3 regions of the Thermosinus carboxydivorans Nor1 genome follow, and region 2 is predicted to be linked to each of the others. Evidence: riboswitches for the same ligand, from Rfam matches in the RefSeq annotation. Region 2 holds a riboswitch; each other region holds the start of a gene.
The links. Region 2 has a riboswitch for thiamine pyrophosphate ahead of cytX (putative hydroxymethylpyrimidine transporter CytX). Riboswitches for the same ligand answer to the same signal wherever they lie in the genome.
Positions count from the first base shown of each region.

Region 1 (4,207 bases), on a different contig from region 2:
TAACAAAGAAGAACGCGCCAACCTTAGAACCAATAAGATATTTGGCCACCGGGAACGCCACTAGGGCGCCGATGATGCCGGTGCCGATGACTTCGCCCACCACCGCACCGAGGATATGCCCTGTCCTTTGGTACAAAATTCCGGCCAGGGCCGCGCCGATCATGCTGCCGGGGAAGGCGAGGAGCGAACCGGTGCCAAGGATATTGCGCAAAAGCGAAATCCCGAAAGCGGCGCTGACCGAATAGCGGGTGCCCAGCAGCACCGCTAATAAGACGTTGATGGCATGCTGGACAGGAAAACATTTGGCCACACCAACCGGAATATACACCACGTGGGCGGACAAAACGCCAATAGCCATAAATAAGGCCGTAAACGTCAGTTTTTTCAGCCTCACGCTTATCGCTCCCTGCCGTGGTATTCAATCCGGCCATACTCACGGATGATGGCCGGCGTCATCGTGAACACCGCATCAAAAAGGCGCATCCGGAAAGTGCCGATCCCGTCTTCGGGTTTTAGGGCCCGCTGCGCTAGTTCCCCGGCGATGCCCATAACGGCAATACCGGCCGCCGCCCCGGCAAAATATTCGTCGGTCGCGCCGCAGCAGCACCCGATCAGGGACGTCGCCATACACCCCGTGCCGGTTACCGCCGTCAGCAGCGGGTGCCCGTTATTGATCAGACAGAGGTCGGCGCCGCGGACCACTATGTCGGTCTTACCGGTAATGGCCACCGTGCACCCCAGTTGCTTGGCAAGGTTTTGGGCTGCCTGTACGCCGCCCTGCTCGTCTGCGATTGAGTCTACTCCTTTTATGCCCGTATTCAGACCGGCTAATACCTTAATCTCGGACATATTGCCCCGGATAACGGCCAGCCGCACCTCGCGGATTATTTGTTCGGCCGCTGCGGTCCGCAAGGCGGTGGCGCCTACGCCCACCGGATCGAAAATAACCGGCACCCCTAAGCTATTAGCCTTTTTGCCCGCGGCAACCATCGCCGTCACCGCTTCAGAACTCAATGTACCGATATTGAGCACCAGCGCCGCGGCATGAGAAACCATTTCCTCCACTTCCGCAATATCGCTCGCCATAACCGGCGAAGCGCCGAGCGCGAGCGTGATATTGGCGCAATCATTAACCGTCACATAGTTGGTGATATGGTGGACCAACGGTCTTTGCTGCTTTACACGGGTAAGAATGTCAGCGATTTTAGCCAACAGGTCAGTTTGCCCGTTACTCATCAATAAACACCCCTGCTCTTTTATATAAATCATAAAAATGATGCGTTGGGCCGACGCCTTTGCCAATGGCTAGCGCGTGCGCAATGGCGGTAGTGATATATTCCTTGGCCAGCGCTACGGCGTCGTACACCGCATACCCCCTGGCCAAGTTGGCCGCAATGGCTGCCGACAGTGTGCAGCCGGTGCCATGAGTATTCGTGGTGGCAATACGCGGCGATGAAAAATACCGAAAAGTATTGCCGTCAAACAAAATGTCGGTGGCATCGTCAGTTCGGTGGCCGCCTTTCAGCAACACATTTTGCGGCCCAAAGCAGTGAATCATTTTGGCGGCTTCTTCCATATCCTGCAAACTGGTAATTTTCATGCCGGTAATAACTTCCGCTTCCGGAATATTGGGCGTCACTACCGTCGCCAGCGGCAACAGCAAAGCGGTCAGTTTGCTCTCAGCCGCCGGGTTGAGCAAATGATACCCACTTTTCGATACCATCACTGGGTCGACGACAACGTTACGGGCCCGGTACTTTTTGAGCCCGGCCGCAATCGTCTCGATGGTTTCAATCCGGGAAACCATGCCAATTTTGACCGCATCGACTTCAATGTCTTCAAAGACGGCTTCGATCTGTTTGGCGATAACCGCCGGGTCAATATCCTGAACCGCAAAGACACCCTGGGTATTTTGCGCCGTTACGGCCGTAATAACGCTCATGCCAAAAACCCCGTTGGCGGCAAAAGCCTTTAAATCGGCCTGGATACCGGCACCGCCGGACGAATCCGAACCGGCAATCGTCAATGCTTTTTTCATGGTTAGCCCACCTCGCCCATAATAAAATAAGCGCCTCTCCCGTAAGGATGCGCTTTTACTGACCTTAAACCAATCGTTTAAGCTTCCCTACGCTGGCATTACCCAGTTCAGGTTTAAGGGTCACAGAAATTAGCGGTTCTGTATCTCAGCCGGCCTCCCGGCTCCCCTAGCTCCAAACATATTCTGTTTTGTCTCCATCGTAGCATGAATTCCAGGGATTGGCAAGCGGTATTTTGGGGGATTTGACGACTTCAGCAAACTGTAATAAAATTTATGAGTGTCATAGATTTAATATATTATATGAAAGGGGCCGTCAGGATGAATTCGCTGCTAAAACGCTATTATACTAATATTATTACCGGTTTTTGGAACCAAAAACAGACGATTATTGCGCTCGGCATTTTAAGTGCGCTGTATTTCGGGGTTATCGGCATCGCTTGGGCGGTAACCGGCGAATTTACCCGGTGGGGTGGACATATTCTCCAGCTAATTGGCGTTAATACTACTGCTTACAGCTACCTGAAATTGGTCAACTTTACCGGCACGCCGCTAACCCGGATTGATGGCGTTTTGGTGCTCGGCATGTTCGTCGGCGCCTTTATCAGCGCCCTGTTCGGGCAAAATTTTAAAATCAGAATTCCTACCGGCAAACGCATCCTCCAAGCGCTTATCGGCGGAATTATCGCCGGGTTCGGTACCAGAATGGCCATGGGCTGCAACTTAGCCGCCTTATTTACCGGCATCCCCCAGTTTTCGCTTCATACCTGGCTTTTCACCTTAGGCACGATCATGGGAACATATTTCGGCCTGAAAATTAGCATGCATCCCTGGCTGGCGGGAAAACCTAAGCTGGTAGCCGTACACAAGGCCGGTGAGAACAAAGAAAATGAGGCATACTATCGTCTTCAGCCGTATATCGGCTTCTTAGCCCTCGCTTTATTTATTTATCCTTTACCTTGTTAACCAAGCCGCCGGCGCCTATCCGCAAAAGCTGCTACTGGCGTCCATTTTCGGCTTTTGCTTCGGCTTTCTCATTCAGAAAGGACAAGTCTGCTTTACTTCCGCCTTCCGTGACCTTTGGCTGGTCGGTCGGTCGAACACGGCTCACGCTCTCGTGTGGGCAATCGCCGTGCAAACCCTGATTACCGCCGTATTTTTAAGCAAAGGCATGCAGCCGAATGTTATCTGGTGGGCCGGACCGGGTGCGCTCCTTGGCGGTCTCTTGTTTGGCATCGGTATCGTCATCGCCGGCGGCTGTGAGACAGGCTGGATGTACCGGGCAATGGAAGGGCAAATTCACTTCTGGTTCGTAGGCCTGGGCAATATTATAGGCGCTACGCTCCTTACCCTTGCCTGGGACCCAATCATATATCCTTTGTTCGCTGCCCCCTTTCCACGGATTGATTTGGCCAAGCAGTTCGGATTGGCCGGAGCGATCGGCTTAACGCTGATAATGCTCCTCAGCTTGTATATCTGGGCTGATTGGTATCAAACATCAAAAAAAGGAATACTTTTAAGGAGGTCCCCAGATGCCAGATAAAAGATATTTACTGGACTTACGCGGCGAGGCCTGACCTTATCCCGTAGTGTTTTCGTTGGAAACACTTAGCAAGCTGGAGAAAGGAACCGTCGTGGAAATTCTCGCCGACTGCCCACAAAGTTTTACTTCCGTTCCGGAAGAATTAGTGAAGGCCGGCTATGAAATGGTAGAACCGCCCCAAAAAACCGGTCCCACCTTACGCTTTCTTGTAAGAATACCTGATTAAACACCAAGCGACCGTTTCCCCGCATGCTGAGGGAAACGGTCGCTTGCCAGGTATGGGCAGGAGGGAAAATGGTTGAAACCAAAATCATTCAAGACGTACAAAGTAAGCAGGGAACATGCGGGCTTAACGGTTGAGAATTATTTAAAACAGGTCTTACAGTACTCAGGGCGGCAAATCCAAAAACTAACCCGCCACAAGGGCATCCTCCTCAACGGTAAAACGGTTTACCTGCAGAAGAAGGTAAAAGCGGATGACACTTTGCGGGTCCTTATAAGCGGTGATAGTGCCTACGGGGTTCAGCCGGAGCAAGGACCGGTCGAAATACTTTACGAAGACGATTACTTGCTGGTCATAAATAAGCCAGCATATCAGCTGGTGCATCCTACCGGCAGCACAACAAGCG
Region 1 covers NZ_AAWL01000007.1:15,336-19,542, reverse strand. The annotation lists gene thiW (energy coupling factor transporter S component ThiW) at 1-394, opposite strand, end outside; gene thiM (hydroxyethylthiazole kinase) at 397-1,236, opposite strand; gene thiD (bifunctional hydroxymethylpyrimidine kinase/phosphomethylpyrimidine kinase) at 1,229-2,038, opposite strand; TPP riboswitch at 2,106-2,216, opposite strand; gene TCARDRAFT_RS15485 (YeeE/YedE thiosulfate transporter family protein) at 2,357-3,001, shown strand; gene TCARDRAFT_RS15480 (YeeE/YedE thiosulfate transporter family protein) at 2,985-3,578, shown strand; gene TCARDRAFT_RS06520 (sulfurtransferase TusA family protein) at 3,625-3,804, shown strand; gene TCARDRAFT_RS06515 (RluA family pseudouridine synthase) at 3,877-4,207, shown strand, end outside.
Region 1: it holds a riboswitch for thiamine pyrophosphate, as region 2 does, so the genes downstream of both, thiD (bifunctional hydroxymethylpyrimidine kinase/phosphomethylpyrimidine kinase) here and cytX (putative hydroxymethylpyrimidine transporter CytX) in region 2, are expected to answer to the same signal.

Region 2 (4,207 bases):
AACAGGAACCTGTCCCCGCACTTCGTCAAGAGTGACTTCAATAGCTTCCTGCCGCATCGTTTCCGTCATGGCCGGAAACTCACCTGTCGAACCGAGAACCACCACGCCGTGAACACCAGCATCCAAACAGTAGCGGACTACTCTGCGCATACCTTCCTTATCAACTGTTTCATCAGGGTTGAGCGCCGTTACCATCGCCGGATAAACGCCTTTTAATTCCACTATATCGCCTCCTAAAAAAATTGCTATGAAATTAGTACGCCTCTTGGCCAGAATATTCCTGCATTCATCCTAAAAATTCCGCCTTTGGTGACATAACCGCCGGGTAGGCAAAAGCATAGTACGCAAAAAGAAAAGAGCAGGCACAGCACCCTGCTCTAAACACCTCATTAGCTGCAACAACTCCGTTGGGGAGGCAGCCCTTTAAGCACCAACTTCTTGGCAAACAAAAACCCTTCTAAGTCAATTTCCAGATCCCACGAACCTTCCATGCTAGCAAAGGAGTTATGGATATAAAGTTCAATGCCACGTACATTTTCGCGTACAAACTCTTCGGCTTCGTGATCTTGTGGTTTCCCCAATCGCACGGACGGGTAGGTCGTAACCCTTGGACCCCCTCAGCCAAAGCTCATTTTTTGTTCCATTTTAACAGTAACTACGCCATCTTGTTCTTTGATAAAACTTAGCGCTTTATCGCTTATTTTCCAAGTCATTGATACACCCCTTTCTCCCCCTCCCCGGGGGGCTAAGTCTATTCTACTATGGTATCAAAAACCAGTCAAGACCATTTGAGCCATATGGCTTCGTGCCGGACACGCACCCTAGCGATTAATGGAAATCATGACGTTAATGGCCTTGTGAGCATTTCTGGCTATTTACTGGGTGCCACCGGTTCGTTAACAGCAGCCATCACTGTCGGCAGCACCGTGATGCTGATCGGCATACTCCTTTTATGTTGGTTGCCTGGTAAACCAACTTGCTATTTTCCACTTATCCACAACAGGGATTAGGCGCTTTTTTGCAATAAACCCATTTATCAATATACCTACTTGCCACACGATAGAGCAGACCGGTAACAATCATTACCGGGATAGTCGCCCCCAATACCAGGTCAAGCTTAAGGAACCAGTAATACAATGCTACCCCTACCGCCCAGACGGTTAATGCTCCCCAGTTGACCAGTAATTGCGGATTAATCACCCGGTTTTTGAGAATGAAATAGTCAGTAAGCACAATGGCGAACAGCGGGGCAAAGACCGAACCGATCGTCAGGAGGAAAGCTTCATATTGTTCTATATCCGCTACCAGTGCCAACAAAGTGCCGACAACCGTTACCACAAGCGCCACCAGTTTTTCGTTAAGACCGGGTCGAAAGTTGATAAAACTCACTCCGGCCGAATAAGCATCCATAAAAGTAGTAGTAACCGTAGACAAAACAATAATTCCCAGGGCCGCAAGCCCCAGGTTGGCGGCCAGCATTATGTCGGCGGGATCGGCCTTACCGGTGCTGATCGCGGCAGCAAGGCCGATAAGATACATCCAGCAGCTACCAAAAAAATATCCGAGCCAACTTCCCCAAGCAGCTTTTTTCGCATTGTCCGCAAAGCGGGTATAGTCGGCAATAAGCGGTAACCAGGATAACGGCATAACAACACTTAGCTCTACCCCTTCGCTAAACAGCATCCCGCCCGCCGGTGCCTTGGCAAAAACATTTGTATCCTTAAAGACCATGGCACTTAGCATAATTGTCAGGCCAAATAACAGCAATACTGCTGCCATGTTGATTAGTTTCCAACCACCTTCCCGGCCGAGAACAATCCACAAAAAAATGAGGCCACCAATGACCAGACACCATAAAGTGAGCTGATCAAACTGCCAAAGCATTTTGGTTATTTCGTTGGCCGACTTGGCGGCGGAAATAATCATAATAGCCGTCCAGCCTATCAGCTGTAAGACATTCAAACCGGCAAAAAGAAGCGATCCGTACGCGCCAAAGGAAATACGAGTAGACTCAATCGCCGGAATACGTTCCCGCGTGCCAATGATGCCTCCCATTACTAACAACGTGGTCCCAATAAGATGTCCCAGCAAGATAGCGGTGCTGCCAGTAGTAAAGCCTAACGGCACCAGCAGCCCGCCGGCAAGAATTTCGGCCACCGAAACGGCAGCGCCGAACCATAATAACAAGTAATGGCGAAACTTCAACGTGTTGCTTTCGTTCATAAAAATATACCTACTTTCTGTTAGAATTGTTATGCATCCAGTTGACAAGATGGTTATCGCCGATTTGAATAACCAAAAAAGCGCCCCCCGTAAGGACGCGCTGCACGAAACCACAAGTTTCGGAGCTTTCCCTACGCTGGCATTACCCAGATCAGGTTACAGGGTCATAGATTTAGCGGATCTATATCTCAGCCGGCCTTTTCCGGCCCCCCTAGCACAATATGTATCTCACTGATTGAAAATACCTATGCTCAATTGCTCAATCTGCTGGCTTGTCGCCACCTCATCATTCACAAGCTTTGCGGGGAAAAACTATTGTCCCCATAAGTTTCGGCATCAGCCTGTTCAACATCTTTCCCACAAGCACTAAGATCGTTGACCCCAACGCGACCGGACACAACGGGTACCAAACGCTTTGTCCGGTTACCACGGCAATAAGGGCAGTAGCCGCCGCCGGCGGATGGAGCGTCCGGCTATAAAGCATGGCGACAATAGCCCCACCGACACTGAAAGCTGCCGCATACCAGGTCGATCCCAATACAACATACATAATAATCCCAACCGTAGCGGCAATGGTGTGTCCGCCGATCACGCTACGGGGTTGGGCGAACGGCGCCGCAGGAACACAAAAAATAATACAGGCCGACGCGCCAAAAGATGCCACCAACACCGGTACGCTAAATTCCATGGCCAGATAAGTTATTGTCCCGATACCAATACTGGCGCTTAAAAATATAGTCACGCCTTCATGCAATGACGGTAGCTGCAAACCACTTGTACAGAACCATTCGTTTTTAATATAGCGGCAGCAGTAAACAATCCCTGATATAATTGCCATTGCTCCCCCCTCCTCGACAGACTATGGATTAAACGTGCCCGTCACTTCACGGCAACACCGAACGAGCGCCTGCTGCAACATATCCCGCATGGCAGCCTCGGTACGCCGGGGGTGGTAACCCAGAGCATGCGTTGCCTTAGCCCAACTTAACACCCATCTTTCTTGCAAAAATGCCGGACCCGACCATTCACTGCCGGCAACTTCGACTAGCGGCGACCGAGAGCCGGTAATAGCAATAATCATCGCCGCTATTTCCGACCACGACAAAAACAAACTGCCAATATTGAAAACCTCGCTGCTAGCGGTGCCATTACGCACAGCCAGCATGATAGCTTCTGCCAAATCCTCCATCGTGACAAAACAACCACCAGAACCGGGTACAAGCTGGATCGGTTCATTATTTGCCGCCGCCCGCACGATATTGCGAAGATGCTTACCGCCAATGGTTTCACCGAAAGCCCACCAAAAGCGCAAAATGGTAACAGGCAACCCTTTTTCGGCACTATAAATATGACAAAGCTGCTCGGCAGTAAATTTCGCCAAAGCATACAGCGGTTTACGCGCCAACTGCACCAAGCAGGGATGGTCCTCAGTTACCGGTTCAGTACGGGGACTGCCATATACAGCGGCCGTACTGGCGTAAATGAAATGCCGAACCCGGGCAGTAGCGGCCACTTCCAAGAGGTTAATATGTCCGCCAAGATCGCTGCGAAAAAGCACCGCAGCAGTATCAGCAAAACTCCACGCCAGATGTACTACTACATCACAGCCAGGCACAATATTCTGCAAAAGGTCTTTATTTTCCAATTCACCTTTAATTAAAGTAATTCCTGCCCGCGTCATCTGAGGGTTGGCCGCACGATCATAAATTACCACCTCATACCCCAGACGCAAGTAATACTCAGCTAGATAGCGTCCGATTTCCCCCGCGCCACCAACCAGTAATAGCCGCATGTTACCCCTCCTGCTAAAATTGTAAATTCAGGGATCCGTATGTGCGTGAGCAATACGGATCCCCTTTCACTATTTCTTAGTAATCAACGGTATCACACAAGCAATACAAAACAGAACCAATGATAAAGTAATGAAAAAACTGTTTTTTTGGACACCGCCAAAGTATGCAAGTGGGAACGCTATCCAGAACAA
Region 2 covers NZ_AAWL01000005.1:55,754-59,960, reverse strand. The annotation lists gene TCARDRAFT_RS05225 (dihydrodipicolinate synthase family protein) at 1-222, opposite strand, end outside; gene cytX (putative hydroxymethylpyrimidine transporter CytX) at 991-2,223, opposite strand; TPP riboswitch at 2,334-2,446, opposite strand; gene TCARDRAFT_RS05210 (HPP family protein) at 2,510-3,061, opposite strand; gene TCARDRAFT_RS05205 (NAD-dependent epimerase/dehydratase family protein) at 3,083-4,015, opposite strand; gene TCARDRAFT_RS05200 (hypothetical protein) at 4,085-4,207, opposite strand, start outside.

Region 3 (4,207 bases), on a different contig from region 2:
GTAAAAATATTGCAACCACAGGCGAAAAATTCGGGAAGGAGTTGGCAGCCATGACGCGACGGATGCAAAAGATTTTGGTTATTGAAGACTCTAATATCATCCGCATGGAAGTCAAGTTAATTCTTGAAAAGCACGGATTTACCGTTTTGGAACTAAACAATGCGGAAGATTTACTTAAACACATATGGCGTTACTATGATGTCGATCTCTTAATTCTCGATATAACTTTGCCGGGAATGGACGGGTTAACTGCGCTCCAGCAGCTGCAGCACGATCAACATTTTGCTTACATACCGGTTATCATTTTGACCGGTCTTTCCGACCGGGATACAGTCCGCCGGGCCATTGCCGCCGGTGCTGTAAATTACATAAAAAAGCCTTTTGCCCGAGAAGAACTGCTTGAGCGCGTACAGCACGCATTAGGAATTTCCCCGCTGGAACAAAACCAGCCTCCCTTAGCAATCGAAGATGTAGTTCGCCTGGAGATTAACCGGGCGCGCAGAGCAAAAACAAAGATTACCCTCCTCGGGTTATACTTGCCGCCTAAATTGCGGTCCATTGACAATTCACCACAACTTTTTGCCGCTAAAGACACGATTAAGTCATTGATCCGGGAGATAGACTCGGTCTTTTTAACCGAGCAACGTAATTTATTGCTTATCTTGCCCTTTACCGGTGTAGAAGGCATAACCGTCGTACTAGATAAACTGAAAAGTCAGCTGCCCATGCTAAAAGATGAAGGCATTTTAACGGTTAGTGCTACCTATCCCGACGACGGGGAAACGGTCCACGATTTGCTGAACGTACTGGAGAAAAAACGCAGTAGCGCGTCAAACACCAGCCTTCCGGATTGACCAGCCCCATTAACCATAGACAAGTTAGCAACCATTCATACCATCCAGGCAGGTTCTTTTGAAAGCAGACGCGCTTTTTAGCAAAACCGCAAAGGGCTACGCGCGCGACAGTTGTCGCGCGAGATTAGTTCAAAAACTTACTTTTCATCGCTTGTGGTGCCAACTATTGGCATGATTATCTTCGCGGTTAAAAAAATATTCTTTCCTGATATAATAACAGAGGCCGGGAGAAAAAGCCCCCGACCTCTGCTTTTATTTTATGCACAAATCCTCGCCATTAAGAATTTTTTTCATATTCTTCATCGGGCACATTTTGCCGCACATGGTACAGGTATCCTCGTGTTCCGGTCTGGACGATTCCCGGTAGCGACGGGCCTTTTCCGGATCAAGGGCCAATTCGATCATGCGCGGGAAATCCACGTTCGCCCGGGCCTCACTCATCGCATTGTCCCAATCACGGGCTCCCGGAATGCCCTTCGCAATATCAGCGGCGTGAGCAGCAATCTTCGCCGCGATTATGCCTTCTTTCATGTCATCAAGATCAGGTAAGCGCAGGTGCTCAGCCGGCGTTACATAGCAGAGAAAATCAGCGCCGTGGGCCGCGGCGATCGCCCCGCCGATGGCGCTCGTAATGTGGTCATAGCCCGGAGCGATATCGGTAACGATCGGGCCTAGGACATAAAACGGAGCGCCATGGCACAGCCGTTTCTGCAGCATCATGTTTCCTGGTATTTCATTGATCGCCATGTGGCCAGGTCCTTCAATCATTACCTGAACGTTTTTCTCCCAAGCTCGTTTGGTTAACTCGCCCAGGACAATCAGTTCTTCGACCTGCGCAGCGTCGGTAGCGTCGTGAATAGAACCGGGGCGGCACGCGTCACCCAAACTTAGCGTAATATCGTACTTAACACAAATATCGAGCAGCCGGTCATAATATTCATAGAAGGGATTCTCTTGATTGTTCAGTTCCATCCAGGCAAAAAGCAGCGAGCCGCCCCGAGAAACAATATTGGTCAACCGTTTATTCCGTTTAACCCTTTCCGCCGTGGCCCGGTTGATCCCGCAGTGAATGGTCATAAAATCGACGCCGTCTTCCGCATGGGTCTCTACGACCTTAAAAAATTCGTCCACCGTTATGTCCTTGAGGTCCTTTTCTAACATCCCCACCGCATCATACATCGGAACGGTGCCAATCATCGCAGGTGACATCTCAACCAACTTTCGCCGAAATTCCCGGGTCTTGCCGTAGCAACTTAAGTCCATGATGGCTTCAGCCTTTAATTCAATTGCCTTTCTTGCTTTTTCCAGTTCCAGTTCAATATTGCAGCAATCCTTAGAAACGCCCAAATTTACATTGATTTTGGTCCGAAGCCCCGCGCCAATGCCTTCAGGATCTAAGTTGCGGTGATTTTTGTTCGCGGGAATTACCACTTGCCCGCTGGCTACCAGTTCTCGCAGCCGGTTTGGATCCATTTTTTCTTTAGCGGCGACGATTTTCATCTGCTCAGTTATTATCCCTTTTCGCGCCGCATCCATTTGGGTAGTGTACGTCACGTTAATCCCAACCTTCCTTATATTAGTGTAAAAAGAAAAAGCAAGCGCAGAAAAGCTTGCTTCGTATTGTTCGATGAAAGCTTCCCTACGGTGGTGCTAACCACATCAGGTTCCAAGGGTCAGACATGCCGTCTTCTCAGCCAACAGGCCCCCCCAGCTCTCTGTCTATTCATCTATTTACATTGTATTCCAGATTAGGAGTAATGTAAAGTATCCCTGTTTAATTCTTTATCCCCAGACTTTTTTGAAGGTACCAAGACGACCGGGATCCCCTCGCTCGCCATTAACCGGCCCCGCGCCCAAACCTGGTTGATGTTCAGATCAGAGGCAAGAACTACAAAGTCCGCGTCAGACCCACTTGGATGCTGCCTTTGTTAGGCCACTGCTTAAGAGCCTTGGCTACGTTGGCGGTGACTACCTGGATCGTCTCCGTCAGCGGCAACCCTTCCTCTTGGACCAGGTCGCGCAGGTTTGCCCGGAATGAGTCTTGATTAGCTACCATGCCAGAGCGCCATAAAAAATCTCATCCCTACGCATTGCGCAAGAATTAAGATTAAAGCTAAAATAAATTTATCGAGGTTTTAGCACAGCGGAGGTGCCGAGTGTATTGGTGCGTTTTTTTAACACTGAACAAGGCGTCTATACTTTGTTGACGATGACGGCAGTACTTTGGGGAGGTAACGCGGTAGCGGCCAAGTATACAGTTGGCGAGTTGCCGCCGGTTACGACCGCATTTTTACGCTTCGCCGCGGTCAGCGTCATTTTAATTGTTCTGGCGTTTTATATTGAAGGTAAAAAATGCCTGCCCCGCCGGGAACAGCTGCCTGGCATCATTGCCATGGGGCTAACCGGGATAGCCCTGTTTAATTTTTTAATTTATAGCGGCGTCAAATTATCGACGGCTACCAACATGAGCCTGCTAAACGCGGTAGGCCCGGTGACTACGGCCTGTCTGGCAGCGCTCCTGCTAAACGAACGCTTAACCTTGCGCCAGTTGGCAGGGGTAGCCATATCTTTTTTCGGGGTTATTATCGTAGTCGCCAAAGGCAGCCTGGCCGTGTTGACCGGGCTTAGCTTTAACATCGGCGACATTATGCTGGCGCTAGCGCAGGTGAGCTGGGCCGTTTACTCCGTCATCGGCCGCAAAGTAATGCGCACCATGTCAGCACTGGCGGCAACCGCCTGGGCGAGTGTAGTGGGCTCGCTCATCCTGTTCATAATTGCGCGCATGGAGGGATTTAACGGCACTATTGCCCTGAGTTTCTTCGGCTGGGTTAGTATGGCATACATGGTACTGGGAAGTGGCTGTTTAGCCTTTTTCTGGTGGAATCATGGAGTATCGGTTCTCGGTCCCCATCGGGCAGCGATATTTATGAATATCGTGCCGGTAGCGGGGACGATCTTGGCCGTCTTGTTGGTAAATGAAGCGGTTTCCTGGCAACAAATTGCCGGCGCTATGTTAATTATCGCCGGGGTTTATCTCACGACCCAGAGCTCTGATTAGTGGAGGAAAAAATAACCAAAGAGCGAACTATACCTTTAAAAACGCAACTAAGCGAAAGGGGTTATTACTATGGCAACCGTACAAACGAAATATCTAGGCGGGCTACGCACCGAGTCGGTACATCTCCAGTCCGGAAGCAAACTAATTACCGACGCCCCCACCGATTATCATGGCAAGGGGGAAGCATTTTCGCCTACTGACCTTCTGGCTACGGCTTATGGGGCCTGCGTGTTAACCATCATTGGCATTGCCGCGCAAACTCACGGCTTTAACATCGATGGCGCAGAGGTGCATA
Region 3 covers NZ_AAWL01000003.1:173,824-178,030, reverse strand. The annotation lists gene TCARDRAFT_RS03780 (response regulator) at 51-854, shown strand; gene thiC (phosphomethylpyrimidine synthase ThiC) at 1,107-2,408, opposite strand; TPP riboswitch at 2,474-2,573, opposite strand; gene TCARDRAFT_RS15440 (hypothetical protein) at 2,743-2,910, opposite strand; gene TCARDRAFT_RS03770 (DMT family transporter) at 3,019-3,912, shown strand; gene TCARDRAFT_RS03765 (OsmC family protein) at 3,982-4,207, shown strand, end outside.
Region 3: it holds a riboswitch for thiamine pyrophosphate, as region 2 does, so the genes downstream of both, thiC (phosphomethylpyrimidine synthase ThiC) here and cytX (putative hydroxymethylpyrimidine transporter CytX) in region 2, are expected to answer to the same signal.